2 regions of the Halomonas salsilacus genome follow, and region 2 is predicted to be linked to the other one. Evidence: predicted binding sites of a transcription regulator. Region 2 holds the regulator's gene; the other holds the start of a gene.
What was found. The regulator FNR, encoded in region 2, switches genes on or off when oxygen is low (the NO sensors DNR and NnrR bind a similar motif). The targets are predictions, from matches to a motif close to TTGATNTANATCAA.

Region 1 (7,432 bases), on a different contig from region 2:
CCGCCTGGGCGAGCCGGTGATCCGCCGCGCCATGCGCGAGGCCATGAAGGTGATGGGCAAGCAGTTCGTGCTGGGCCGCGACATCGACGAGGCCCTCAAACGTTCGAAGCCGCTGTTCGACAAGGGCTACACCTACTCCTACGACATGCTCGGCGAGGCGGCGCGCACCCGGAAGGACGCCCGCCAGTACTTCGATGACTATGCCCGCGCCATTGAGCGGGTCGGCAAGACCAGCAAGGCCCTGTCGGCGAAGACCCCCGCCCCCTCGGTCTCCATCAAGCTCTCGGCACTGCATCCCCGCTACGAGTTCGGCCGTCGCGAGCAGGTGCTGCGGGAATTGGTCGACAGCGTAAAGACGCTGGCGGCCATGGCTCGCGAGCTCAGCGTGGCGCTGACCATCGACGCCGAGGAGGTCGACCGCCTGGAGATCTCGCTGGAAGTATTCCGCGCCGTCTACGCGAGCGATGTCTGCAAGGACTGGGGGCATTTCGGGCTGGTGGTTCAGGCCTACTCCACCCGGGCCCTGCCGGTGCTTCACTACCTCAACCGCCTGGCCGAGACGCAGGGCGACGAGATTCCCCTGCGCCTGGTCAAGGGCGCCTACTGGGACACCGAGATCAAGGAGTCCCAGCAGCTCGGCGTCGACGGCTATCCGGTCTATACCCGCAAGGCCAGCACCGATGTCGCCTACCTGGTGTGCGCGCGCTTCCTGCTCTCGGACGCCACTCAGGGGCGCATCTTCCCGCAGTTTGCCACCCACAACGCCCACACCATCAGCACCATCCTGGAACTGGCCAACGAGGCGACCCGCCCGTTCGAATTCCAGCGCCTGCACGGCATGGGCGAGGCGCTCTACGATGCCGCCCTCACCCGCGCCCCGAAGGGCACCTATTGCCGCATCTACGCCCCGGTGGGCGCCCACAAGGACCTGCTGCCCTACCTGGTACGACGGCTGCTCGAGAACGGCGCGAACTCCTCGTTCGTGCATCAGCTGGTGGACCCCGACGTACCGGTGGAATCACTGTGCGTGCACCCCATCGAGACGCTCAAGCAATTCAAGACCCTGGCCAATCCGCGCATCCCCCTGCCCCGAGACATCTTCGGCGCCGGCCGACGGAACTCCCGCGGCGTGAACCTTAACGTGCGCAGTCAGTATCAGCCGCTGATGGACGAGATGGCCACCACCATGGACAAGGAGCATCGGGTGGGGCCGCTGCTGGCGTTCGCGGTGGCCAACGACCCGGCCAACCATCATGAGGTCCGAAGCCCCTATGACCGCCGGAAAAGGGTCGGCACGGTGCAGTGGACCAGCGCCGAGCAGGCCGCCCGCGCCGTGGACGCCGCCTGGGCTGCCTTCCCGCGCTGGGAGAGCACGCCAGCGGCCGAGCGCGCCGCCATCGTGCGCCGCCTGGGGGACCTGATGGAAACCCACATGGCCGAGCTGATGACGCTCTGCTCCCGGGAGGGCGGCAAGCTGCTCACCGACGGCGTCGACGAGATCAAGGAGGCCGTGGACTTCTGCCGCTACTACGCCATGAAGGCCGAGGAGCTGTTCGGACAGCCCATCGCCCTGCCCGGCCCCACCGGCGAATCCAACGCGCTGATACTGGGCGGCAAGGGCGTATTCGCGGCGATCAGCCCCTGGAACTTCCCGGTGGCGATCTTCTGTGGCCAGGTCGTGGCCGCCGCCGTGGCCGGAAACACGGTGCTGGCCAAGCCTGCCGAACAGACCTCCATCGTAGCCCACCGGGTGATCGAACTGCTCTACGAGGCCGGCATGCCCCGCGACGTGGTCCAGCTGTTGCCCGGCGATGGCCCCACCGTGGGCAGCGTGCTGACCCAAGATCCGCGCATTACCGGGGTGGTCTTTACCGGCGGCACCGACACGGCGCAGATCATCAACCGCGCCCTGGCCGCTCGCGAGGGGGCTCCCCTGCCGGCGCTGATCGCCGAGACCGGCGGCATGAACGCCATGATCGTCGACTCCACCGCCCTGCCCGAGCAGGTCGTCGCCGATGTCATCCAGTCGTCCTTCCAGAGCGCCGGACAGCGCTGCTCGGCACTGCGCGTGCTCTATCTGCAGGAGGACGTGGCCGACCGGGTCATCGAGATCCTCAATGGCGCCATGAATGAACTGCGCGTGGCCGACCCTCGCGACCTGGGCACCGACGTCGGCCCGGTCATCGACGAGGACGCCCGCCAGGGACTCACCGCGCACATCGAGACGCTCAAGGGCGAGGGCCGCCTGGTCGCCGAAACCCGCCTGGATTCGGCGCTCACCGGGGATGGCACCTTCGTCGCCCCGGTGGCCTTCGAGATCGACGGCATCGAGGCGCTGGAAAGGGAGCAGTTCGGCCCAGTGCTGCACATCGTGCGCTACAAGGCCTGCGAGATCGATCGGGTGATCGCCTCGATCAATGGACGAGGCTATGGACTCACCTTTGGCGTACACAGCCGAAATGAATCCTTCACCGAGGAAATCGCGCGGAAAATGCGGGTTGGCAATGTGTACGTCAACCGCAATATGATCGGCGCCGTAGTGGGCGTTCAGCCCTTCGGTGGCCAAGGCCTATCCGGCACAGGACCCAAGGCCGGCGGACCGCACTACCTGCTGCGCTTCGCCACGGAAAAGACGGTGACCGTCAATACCGCCGCGGTGGGCGGCAACGCGTCACTGCTTGCGCTGGGAGACGAGTGAACCCCACTCGTCATTAACGACAATAATACTGAAGGAATCCCCTGATGGTAGAAAGCAAGGTATACGTCGCCTACAAACGCACCACCCACCTCTACAATTGCATCCAAGGTGGAGGCTCGCCGAGCCCGCCACGTGAATAGCAAACCGAGTCAACAACAATAATACAGTGCCACTACCGGATTCTTCACGGTAGGCGCACCCACCGGTCGGAGCCATCTCCGCCCTGATGACACTGGAGAAGTTTTATGGCTATTGGTGTTTGGATCAGTCTAGTCGGCTACTTTGCGCTCATGATCGCCATCGGCATTTATGCGATGCGCAAATCCACGTCGACATCCGAAGATTACATGCTGGGTGGTCGAGCTCTCAGCCCACAAGTGGCGGCCCTGTCGGCCGGTGCGTCGGACATGAGCGGCTGGTTGCTGCTGGGTTTGCCCGGGGCAATGTTTGTCTCAGGCTTGGGGTCGGCCTGGATCGGTATCGGCCTGCTGGTGGGTGCGTTCTTCAACTGGACGCTGGTTGCTCCCCGCCTGCGCGAACAGACGGTTCACTATGGTAATGCAATCACCATTCCAGAATTTCTGGCCAACCGGTTCCCGACTCGAGCGATGTCGCTGAGAACGGTATCGGCGGTCGTCATTGTGATCTTCTTCGCGGTTTACACGGCGTCAGGTCTGGTGGCAGGCGGCAAGCTGTTTGAAAGCGCGTTTTCCGGAATCATCAACGTCGGTGGCCTGAGCGACTACGCCATGGGCATCATCATCACCCTGGGCGTGGTACTCATCTACACGGTTGTCGGCGGCTTCCTGGCCGTGAGCATGACCGACTTCGTGCAAGGCTGCATCATGATGCTGGCACTGGTGATCATGCCGGCCGTTGTGCTGTTCGGCGAAGGTGGCGGCGGTTATTCCCAGGCATCACAGACCCTGAATGACGTCGATCCCACGCTGCTGTCCTGGACGGCGGGACTGACCTTCGTTGGGTGGCTGTCTGCGGTGACGTGGGGGCTGGGCTATTTCGGGCAGCCGCACATCATCGTGCGCTTCATGGCCATCCGGACGCTGAAGGATGTTCCTGTTGCCCGTAACATCGGCATGGGCTGGATGCTCATCTCGCTGATCGGTGCTGTCTCTCTGGGCATATTTGGCCGGGCCTATGCAATCCGTAATGGCATGGATGTCCAGGATCCGGAAACGATCTTTATCATCCTGGCGGATCTGCTGTTCCATCCTCTGATCACCGGTTTCCTCTATGCGGCACTGCTTGCTGCGATCATGAGTACCATTTCCAGCCAGCTTCTGGTGTCGTCTTCATCACTGACCGAGGACTTCTATCGCCTGTTCCTGCGCAAGGAGGCCAAGGACAAGGAGACCGTCGCCATCGGCCGGATTTGTGTCGTCCTGGTGGGTCTGGTGGCGGCCGTCATTGCCTCTGATGAGAACTCCCAGGTTCTGGGACTGGTCAGTAACGCCTGGGCAGGCTTTGGTTCGGCATTCGGCCCGCTGATTATCCTGTCGCTGATGTGGCCACGCACGAACGGCGCTGGCGCCATCGCGGGCATGGTGGTGGGCGCTGTCACTGTCATGATCTGGATCACGCTTGGCTGGAACGGAGAGTTCATGGGGGGTCCCGGTGTCTACGAGATCATTCCTGGCTTCATCGCTTCTTTCATCGCCATCATGGTGGTCAGCAACATGACTGCCGATGCGGGTGAATATCAGCACATCACTCGCTAGAACAGCACGCATCACGCACTCCACGTAGTGAAAGGGCTCCTTCGGGGGCCCTTTTTCCTGTCTCGCCGGCCAAATCACCCTGACGGCTCGACACGCCCCGGGCGCCCTCCTGGCCTGCATCGTCAGAAACCACCAAGCCGCCCCTCGGGTGGCTTTCTGTACCCTGGCCTGAGGGCCTGGTACAGCTCTCAGGCCAGCAGCGCGCGCAGTACCATCAGCAAGGCGAAGAGGGCAAGGGCCAACTGGCTCCAGTGCGGCGACAGGGCCCGACACAACAGGGGGTGAGGAAAAGCCGGCGCCAGCGGGCGCAGGAAGGCGGCGCCGAGCGCCCAGATGCCCAGCAGGACGGCCGGCAGGCGCAGCGTGAACGGCAACCCCTGAATCAACCCCGGCTGCAGCAGCAGCCAGATTGCCAGGCCGGCGGCGACCAGCAGGAGCGCTGTCTCCCGCCGCCACGGGTGTCGAAGGGACATCTCGGGTCTCATCTCCGCTCTCCTTGTCAGCTCCCCACAGTCAAGACGATTACCGGCGATCTCGCGAGCCGCTCACGCTGCGCCGCACCAACAGTTGTACATAGCGCGCGACAGCCCACGACTCGCCATAAGGCGCAACCCCCGTACCTGCGAGTGAAACCGCGATATGCACGGCTATGGGCTCCATCAAAAAACTTTACAAGACTTTTGCAAACATCGTTTCTATAGTCATAGACGTACAAGAATGCAGCACTCCCTGGCAGATGATGCCGACTTGATCGACGAGAGGAACGCCCTGATGAAAACCTCCAACCGCCTGACCGTCACCCTGATCGCCGCCGGCTGCGCCATGGCGAGCCAGACGGCCCTGGCCTACAGCGCCGGTGATATCTTCTTGCGCGGCGGCATCGCCCAGACCGACGTCAAGTCCAACAATGGAAACCTCACCGCCGACAACCTTCGTTTGAGTGTCTCCGATGAGCGGGGCCTCTATTACGGACTTGGCTATCTCTTCACCGACAGGCTCGGCATCGAGCTCAGCGGGCAAGAGAGCGTCGAACATGACCTGACCCTGGAAGGCGGAGCCATCGGCAGCGTCGACCGCATGCCAGTCAACCTGCTGGTCAACTACTACCCCATGGGCGGCATGGATTCCCGCGTTCAGCCCTACGTGGGCGCCGGCCTCAACTACACCCGCTTCTCCGGGGAGGAGCTGGAGGGTCTCGATGTGCGCCACAGCTACGGGGCCATCGGCCAGTTGGGCGTGGACCTGGCCGTGGCGCAGGGCCTGATGCTCAACGGCTTCGTCAGCTATGCGGACGTCTCGGCAGACGTTCGCTTGGGCGGCAACGACATCGGCGAGGCCAAGATCGACCCCATGACCATCGGAGGAGGCATCACCTACCGCTTCTGATGGCAGAACGCACGCTCCACTGAAGCAAGACGTTGGGCCCTGGCCCGGCGTCTTGCATTCCGTGCTGTGCATTCTGGGGTGGAGTCTCGCTGCGAGCGGACGAGTGCTGCAATGAAAAATCCTTGCTCTGGGTCAATAACGACGAGGCGCCGTCTGATTAAACTGGGGTTATTGTTCGACAGGACATTAACTGTCAGCTGTCAGCCATCGCCATAGAAAGGAGTCGCTCCATGCGCAAGACCCTCCCCACCCTGCTCGCCGCCGGCCTGGCCGCCGCCGCCTTCACCACCAGCACCCAGGCTCTGGCCTACGGCGCGGGCGACTTCTTTACCCGCCTCGGTGTGGCCAAGGTGGCCCCCAAGAGCGATAACGGCTCAGTAGTCGATGGTGCGGTTGCTGTAGACGTCCAGGACGATACCCGCTTCGCCTTTACCCTGGGCTATCGATTCCATGACAAGATCGGCATCGAGTTGCTGGCCGCCGAGCAGTTCAAGCATGACATTGAGCTTAGCGTGGGTGGTGATATCGCAGACGTTGCCTCGACCAAGCATCTGCCGCCGACCCTGACCGTGCAGTACTACCCGCTGGGCGGCACCGATGCCCTGGTGCAGCCCTATGTCGGCGTAGGCGTCAACTACACCACCTTCTCCAGTGAGAAGAGCGGCCTGGGCGACCTCAGCCTCGACGATTCCTGGGGCGCCGCCGGCCAGGTGGGTGTGGACGTGCTGATCAACGACAACTGGGCGCTCAACGCAGCCGCCTGGTACATCGACCTCGAGACTGATGCCAGCCTCGACGGCAACGATATCGGCACGGTGAAGATCGACCCCTGGGTGGTGATGGGCGGAATCAGCTACCGCTTCTGATCCTTCCTGCGCCGCAGAGTCAGCAGGGCCCGCCAATGGCGGGCCCTGTGCGTTGGTGGCGGCGCTGTTCCACCGGCACTTCCCCGGCTAGTTGTCGGTGACCAGCCGATCGATCGCCTCCACTGCCTGGGTCAGCATCAGCCGCTCGACACCCCCCACCCCGGACTGGGCCAGCCAGGCCTCCACCGCGGGGGCCACCTCGCACTTCGCCGGCAGCGGCGCCCGTGCCTCCACCAGGGCTTCCAGGCGCACGATGAACACGAAGCGCAGCCACTGGGGCAGCGCCATGGTATCGGTGCAGAAGGGCTCGATGCTCTCGAAGGCGGCAGGGTCGGGCCGCGTCATGCGCCACTGGTCGGTGGCGCGCATGATGGCCTCCAGTTCGCGCAGGGCGGCCGCCAGTTCCTGGTGAGCGCTCATGGTGACGTCCTCGCATGCATGAAACGCCATTATCCTTGCCAGCTCCCTCCCCGGCCACCCCGCCGCATTCCCCCGGCGAACTTCCCCACAAGGGTGATAGGCCGGGCTCACACACCCGGCTTACCCACCGGGCTTATACACCGTGTTTTCCACAGCGATTCTCGGCATTGCGGGGGTGGTGTACATAGTTCACAGTTTTCCTGAACGGGACTGTGGATAAACTCTGGAAAGGACGCTAAAGGCCACGCTTCATGGGCCTCTGGCTCCATCGTTCAAGAATTGACCAGACACAGGCTTCGACCACTCGGAAGCTGCTGACAGCGGCG
Region 2 (7,432 bases):
AGAATCCGTGCGTGCCGAGACCTGGGCGGTATTCGACGACCCGGGCCTGCAGGACAGGTTCGTGCATGCGGAAGCCGACGACAGCGGTCGAGTTCACGCCACCCTGGCGGTGGACGGCATCACCTGCGCCGCCTGCGCCTGGTTGATCGAGCACCGCCTCAACGCTCTGGCGGGGGTCGGCTCCAGCGCCGTCAACCTCACTCACCATCGCGTGCGGGTGAGCTGGGATCCCGAGACGGTCAAGCTGTCGCGGATCCTCGCCGAAATGGCGGCCATCGGCTACCAGGCCCAGCCCTACGAGCCCGACGAGGCCCAGGTGCGCTTGCAGCACGAGGAGCGCATGAACGTGCGCCGGCTGATCATCGCCGCGGTGGGCATGGCCCAGGTGATGATGTTCTCCATCCCCATCTACGTGGCCGGCCCCGAGGGGATCAGCGAGGATTTCCTTGCCCTCTTCCACTGGCTCTCCTTCGCCCTGACCACCCCGGTGGTGTTCTTCTCGGCGGCGCCCTTCTTCCGCAACGCCCTGCGCGACCTGCGCACCCGGGTGCTGGGCATGGACGTGCCGGTCTCCCTGGCCATCGGCTTCGCCTATACCGCCAGTGGCTACGCGGTGGTCACCGGCAAGGGCGAGGTCTACTTTGACTCGGCGGCGATGTTCACCTTCTTCCTGCTCTTCGGGCGCTACGTGGAGGCCCGTGCCCGACGCCGCAGCGGCCACAGCGGCAACGCCATGGCCGGCGCCCTGCCGCTCTCGGCGATTCGCCTCACCGAGGCGGGGGAGGAGCGCATCCTGCCGGCCGGCGAGCTCACCGCCGGCGACCGGGTGCTGGTCAAGCCAGGCCATGGGGTGCCCGCCGACGGCGTGATCGAGGACGGCGAGTCAAGCCTCGACGAATCCATGCTCACCGGGGAGTACCTGCCGGTTACCCGGCGCCTCGGCGAGACCGTCACCGGCGGCAGCCAGAACATCGAGAGCCCCCTGGTGGTGCGGGTGACCCACGCCGGGCGCGACGCCCGGGTGGCCGGCATCGTCGACCTCACCGACCGGGCCTTCGCCAGCCGTCCGCGTCTGGCCCAGATGGCGGCACGCATGGCGCATCTCTTCGTGCTGCGCCTGCTGGTGGTCACCGCGGTGGTCACCCTCGCCTGGTGGTTCATCGATCCGGCACGGATGCCCTGGATCATGCTCTCCGTGCTGGTGGTCACCTGCCCCTGCGCCCTGGCGCTCGCCACCCCGACGGCGCTTACCGCCGGCCACGGCCAGCTGCGCCGCCGCGGGGTGCTGGTGACCCGCGCCGATGCCATCGAGTCGCTCTCCCAGCTCGACCGAGTGATCCTCGACAAGACCGGCACCCTGACCAGCGGCCAGATGACGCTGGTGGAGAGTCGACCGCTGGGCGGGCTCGACGCCGAGCGCGCCCGCACCCTGGCCGCCGCCCTGGAGGCGCGCTCCGAACACCCCATCGCCAGGGCCTTCCACCCCTACCGGCTGGCCACGGTGCGCGCCTCCGAGGTGGCCAGCCGCACCGGCCAGGGGCTGGAGGGCATCCTGGGAGAGCGCCGCTGGCGGCTCGGCAAGCCCGAATTCGCCGCCCCGGAGCATGCCCTCGAGGCGCCCGGCGAGGGGCAGTGGCTGCTGCTCGCCGAGGAGGGCGAGCCCCGCGCCTGGTTCGCCCTGCAGGACCGGGTGCGCGACGATGCCGCCAACACCGTGGCGGCGCTCAAGGCACTGGGCCTCGAGGTGGAACTGCTCTCCGGCGACACCCCCGCTGCAGCGGGTGATCTGGCCAGGCGGCTGGAGATCCCTACCTGGCGCGGCGGCGCCAGCCCCGAAGATAAGCTCGCGCGCATCCGCGAGTGCCAGGCGGTCGGCGAGACGGTCGCCATGGTCGGCGACGGCATCAACGACATCCCGGTGCTCGCCGGTGCCGACGTGGCCATCGCCATGAACGGTGCCACCGACCTGGCCCGGACCAGCGCCGACGCCATCCTGCTCAGCCCGCGCCTGTCACGCATCGTCGAGGCGATCGAGATCAGCCGAGCCACCCGTCGGGTGATGCGCCAGAACATGATCTGGTCGGTGTGCTACAACTTCACCGCCATGCCCATCGCCGCCATGGGCTTCGTGCCGCCCTGGCTTGCCGCCATGGGCATGTCGGCGAGCTCCCTGGTGGTGGTGGGCAATGCCCTGCGCCTCAACCGCTTTCGCAGCCGGGCCATGCCCGCAGCGACGCCCCTGCCTTCCCCTGAACCGAGCCGGGTGACCTCATGAGCATTCTCTATCTGCTGATCCCCCTGTCGTTGATCCTGCTGGGCCTGGCCGTCTGGGCCTTCTTCTGGGCGGTCAAGAACGACCAGTTCGAGGACCTTGAAGGCCCCGCACACCGCATCCTCTTCGACGAGGACGAGAACGACCTGCCCCCCGATGAGCGTCAGCGCCGCCAGGAGGCTCGAGAGCGTGCCGCTCAGGAGCGCCGCAACACCGACCCGGAGCCCTGATGGATCCCACCGGACTCGGCCTGCCACCGCTACTGGCGGCCTTCGTCTTCGGCCTGCTCGGCGGCGCCCACTGCATCGGCATGTGCGGCGGCATCATGAGCGCACTGACCTTCGCCGTGCCGCCCAGCATGCGCTCGAAGGCGCGCCTCACGGGCCTGCTGCTGGCCTACAACCTGGGACGCATCGCCAGCTACATGCTCGCCGGCGGCCTGGTCGCCCTGCTCGGCACCCTGGTGGCCATCACCCCGACCGCTCGCCTGGTGCTACAGCTCCTGGCGGCGCTGATGCTGATCCTGATGGCGCTTTATATCGCCGACTGGTGGAAGGGACTGCTTCGGGTCGAGGCGGTCGGCAAGCGCCTGTGGCGTCACCTGGAGCCGGTGGGTCGGCGGCTGATGCCGGTCGTGGAAATCCCCCAGGCGGTGGCGCTGGGCGCCGTGTGGGGCTGGTTGCCCTGCGGGCTGGTCTACTCGATGCTGGCCTGGAGCCTGGCCACCGCCGACCCGCTCAGAGGGGCCGCGCTGATGGGCGCCTTCGGCCTCGGCACCCTGCCGGCGCTGCTCGCCACCGGCCTGGCGGCGCGCCAGCTGGGCGGGCTGATCCGCCATTCGGCTACACGCACGCTGGCGGCGCTATCGATCATCGCCTTCGCGCTGTGGCAGCTGTGGTTGATTCTCCCCGCAGTAAGCCACGGGTAGTGCGGGACTGGCTCGTTCGACCTATTCCACGCGGGCTTGACGCAGCTCAACGCCCCCAGCGCCAAACCGCCCTAGCATGAGATCACATCCACATCCACAGCCCGGAGCGCCGTCATGCCCGTTCAGGCGAAACGCTACGATCTTCGCGTCGGGCCATCCTGGGCGGCCGGAGGCAGGCGCTCGATGCCATTCCACGATCACGACGGATCGCACTACCTCACCTATCCCGCTCGCCTCGACGCGGGAGACGGTGCCGCTGCGCTAACCCAGGCCCTGGCCGAGCGCCCCCCCGGGTCACCGTTGGCGCTTCACGTGCACCTGCCCTTCTGCCGGCAGGCGTGCCGCTTCTGTGCCTCCCAGCGGGTGCCGTCCCGGGACAGCCGTCAGGCCGAGCCCTACCTCACCCGTCTCGACCGCGAAATGGTGCTGGTCAGCCGCCTGCTGGATGACCTCCCTGCCGTGCAGCGCCTGCACTGGGGTGGCGGCGCCCCGGCCTTCCTGTCCCTGGACCAGATGGGCGACCTCTTCGATCGCCTCGACGCCCGCTTCGGGCTCTCCAGTGCCCGGGAACGCGACTTCAGCATCGAGATCGACCCCCGCGAGGCCAACGTCTTCACCCTGCGCCACCTCCAGGCACTGGGCTTCAACCGCCTGAGCCTGGGCGTCCAGGAGCTTGACCTGAGAGTGCAGAGGGCGATCAACCGGATCCAACCCCGGGTACTGACCGAGTCCCTGGTGGATGAGGCCGAGCGCCTCGGCTTCCACTCCCTCAACCTGGACCTGATCGTGGGTCTGCCGCTGCAGACCCCCGAGGGCTTCGGGGAGACCCTCGAACAGGTGATCGCCATGGCCCCGGCGCGCATCACCCTGCGCCGCTACGCTCACCTCCCGCAGCGCTACCTGCCCCAGCGCGAGATCCACGCCGCGGATCTGCCCGACGCCCCCACCCGCCTGGCGATCATGGACGAGGCCCGCCACCGTCTGGATGACGCCGGCTATGTGCATATCGGGCTCGGTCAGTTTGCCCGCACCGATGACAGCCTGGCATGGGCCCTCGGGGAGGGCCGCCTGGCGCGCGACCTGCACGGCTACACCCACACCCCACCCGGTGACCAGCTCGGCCTCGGGGTCGCCGCCATCAGCCATGTCGGCGACACCCTTACCCGCAACGCCATGAGCCTGGGCGACTATGAGGCGGCGCTGGACACGAGCCGCCTGCCCGCCACCGCCGGCCACCGGCTGAACGCCGTCGAGCGCCTGCGACGCGACGCCATCGAGGCGCTCGCCTGCCGCCGCGAGCTGAACATGGTCGCCCTGTCGAAGGTCCATGGACACGACGCCACCCTGGTTCTGGCCGATGCCCTCAGGCGCCTGGCCCGGCTCTGCCAGGCGGGACTGCTGGAGCGCCACGGCGAGTCCCTGAGGGTGACGCCCGACGGGGTCTGGGGCCTGACCCACCTGCTCGCCGCCTTCGATCCCGAGGCCACCTCCATGGCCTGAGCCGCCGGCTGCCGGGCCTACCTCCTTGGAGGTGGTTTGCCCTGCTCGCAGAATCCTCCATAATGGTTGGAATGCTCATGATCAAGGAGGACGCGTCCATGCCCGACAGCCTGACAGGACTACGGCGCTCTGTGCTGCACGAAACTCGCTGCCAGACCTGCAGCCTGAGTTCGCTTTGCCTGCCGCTGGCGCTGGAAGTTCAGGACATGGATCAGTTCGACGCCATCATCCGCCGGCGCGCACCTCTCAAGAAGGGCGAGACCCTGTTTCGCCAGGAGAGCCCCTTCACCAGCGTCTACGCGGTGCGCTCGGGCAGCCTCAAGCAGGTGACCACCGAGGGCAGTGGCGACGACCAGCTCACCAACTTCTACCTGCCCAGCGAACTGGTGGGCCTGGATGGCATCGACGAGGAGCAGTATCCGGGGACCGTGGTGGCGCTGGAGACCACCACCGTCTGCGAGATTCCCTTCGACCGCCTGGATCAGCTGTCGGAATCGCTACCCGAACTGCGCGGCCAGCTCTACCGCAGCATGAGCAAGGAGCTGCGCGACGACCGCCGCATGATGCGCCTGCTATCGCGCAAGACCGCCGACCAGCGCCTGGCCAGTTTCTTCACCAGCCTCTCCGACCGCTTCCGCCGCCGCGGTTACTCCCCCTACAGCTTCCGCCTGTCCATGTCGCGGGCCGACATCGGCAACTACCTGGGTCTGGCCGTCGAGACCGTCAGCCGTATCCTCGGTCGCTTCCAGAGCCAGGGTCTGGTGGAAGTATCGGGCCGCGAGGTGCATATCCTCGACCTGGCGTCCCTGACCCTGGTCGCCGAGGAGGAAGGGGCGAAATAGCCCTTTGGAAATAGCCCCCCCTACTCGTTGAGCAGATCGATCCGGCTGGCCAGCCGTCGCGCCTGCTTCTCCTCCAGCCCGGCGAAGTCGAACAGTTCGCGATCGCCCAGTTGTGACGGCGCCACGTTGGTCACTGCCTTGAACATGCTCTCCAGGCGACCGGGATGGGTCTTCTCCCACTCGGCGAGCATCTCCTTGACCACCTGACGTTGCAGGTTGGGCTGGGAACCGCACAGGTTGCAGGGGATGATCGGGAACGCCATCAGTCGCGCATACTCGGCGATATCGGCCTCGCGGCAGTAGGCCAGCGGACGGATGAGGATGTTCTTGCCGTCGTCGGCGAGCAGCTTGGGCGGCATGGCCTTGAGGCTGCCGCCGAAGAAGAGGTTGAGGAACAGCGTCTCGAGGATGTCCTCGCGATGGTGGCCCAAGGCCACCTTGGTGGCGCCGATCTCCTCGGCGAAGCCGTACAGGGAGCCGCGTCGCAGCCGGGAGCATAGCGCACAGGTGGTCTTGCCCTCCGGCGTCTTCTCCTTGACCACCGAGTAGGTGTCCCGCTCGAGGATGTGGTGCTCGACGCCGATGGACGCCAGGTACTCGGGCAGCACCTGCTCGGGAAAACCCGGCTGCTTCTGGTCGAGGTTCACCGCCACCAGCGAGAAGTCGATCGGGGCGTTGCGCTGCAGGTTGCGCAGGATCGACAGCAAGGTGTAGCTGTCCTTCCCGCCGGACAGGCACACCATCACCCGGTCGCCCTCGTGAATCATGCCATAGTCGATGATGGCGTTACCCACCTGGCGTCGCAGGCGCTTCTGCAGCTTGTTGAACTCCCGCCGCCCGCGGGCATCCAGGGCGTCGAGGGTCGGCGAGGGGGCTTCCTGAATAGGGGAGGCCGCCACGGAGGGAGCCTCCTGGCGATCGCGGGGGTCGAAGATCAGGGCGTCTTGCATGGTCGGTAAGCGCTGCCAGTGCGGGCGAAAATGACGGGCGCCCATCCTACCATCGCCGGCGCCATCAGGCGACGCCGCCCCCGATCTTCAGGAGTAGCGCCCAACGGAGCTGACCTGGTGTTCCAGGCGCAGGAAAATCAGCGCCGTGGTCACCGCATTGCCCAGGGCGGTGTGGCGCCCCATCAGCGGCACGTCCAGCAACTCGGCCACCTTCTCGAAGCGCGGCGCGGACTCCACCTCAGGATGGCGGCGGCGCAGACGGCGCAGATAGCTCTGCGCCACGTCGATGGTGGCATTGGGCAGGTCGAAACCGAAGCGGGGTCGCAGTTCGCGATTGAGGATCGCCAGATCGTAGCCCAGGTGCCACCCCAGCAGGGGGCGGTTGCCGACGAAATCGATCAGGCGCTCCAGGGCATCCTGCACGGGCAGGCCGCCCTCCAGATCGATGCCGCGCAGGCCGTGGATGCGGATTGACTCGCCGGAGAGGCTGGCGGGGGGCGCCAGGCGCAGGTCCAGGGATTCGCTGGTCAGCACCCGATCGCCGCGCACCTTGACGGCGGCGATGGAGACCAGCTCGGCGCTGCGGCTATCCAACCCGGTGGTCTCGGTATCAATGACGACCATCTCGTCACCCGTGTAAGGGTGAAACAGCCAGGCATAGTCACCGTTGGCGTTCCGTCGTCGATCGGCAGCGCGCCGCAAGACCTTGATCATGATGGGGCTCCTTGTTGCGTCATTGTTTTCTCTTCGCGCGTCGTCGTTCCCTGGGGCATCAGCCAGACGTCACGAATATTCCAGATGAAACCGGTGCGAGAGGCGCTGCTTGAAGTCCTTGACGATATGCAGCGCCTCTCGCAGCAGATCGCGCTCCAGCGACGATAGCTCCTGAACCACCACGCGGTCGGGCTTGCGCTCGCCGCCGCTGTCCAGGTGTTCGAGC

Region 1: the regulator FNR is predicted to act here: its motif matches at 5,943-5,956, upstream of ACR80S_RS06870 (OmpW/AlkL family protein).

Annotation. Positions count from the first base shown of each region.
Region 1 is NZ_JBPKAQ010000003.1:278,833-286,264, forward strand. Features, by position in the region: gene putA (bifunctional proline dehydrogenase/L-glutamate gamma-semialdehyde dehydrogenase PutA) at 1-2,698, shown strand, start outside; gene putP (sodium/proline symporter PutP) at 2,944-4,434, shown strand; gene ACR80S_RS06860 (hypothetical protein) at 4,623-4,919, opposite strand; gene ACR80S_RS06865 (OmpW/AlkL family protein) at 5,206-5,820, shown strand; gene ACR80S_RS06870 (OmpW/AlkL family protein) at 6,051-6,686, shown strand; gene ACR80S_RS06875 (YqcC family protein) at 6,774-7,106, opposite strand.
Region 2 is NZ_JBPKAQ010000002.1:182,842-190,273, forward strand. Features, by position in the region: gene ACR80S_RS04285 (heavy metal translocating P-type ATPase) at 1-2,275, shown strand, start outside; gene ccoS (cbb3-type cytochrome oxidase assembly protein CcoS) at 2,272-2,502, shown strand; gene ACR80S_RS04295 (sulfite exporter TauE/SafE family protein) at 2,502-3,200, shown strand; gene hemN (oxygen-independent coproporphyrinogen III oxidase) at 3,384-4,700, shown strand; gene fnr (fumarate/nitrate reduction transcriptional regulator Fnr) at 4,799-5,542, shown strand; gene ttcA (tRNA 2-thiocytidine(32) synthetase TtcA) at 5,563-6,492, opposite strand; gene ACR80S_RS04315 (3'-5' exonuclease) at 6,580-7,206, opposite strand; gene ACR80S_RS04320 (putative nucleotidyltransferase substrate binding domain-containing protein) at 7,276-7,432, opposite strand, start outside.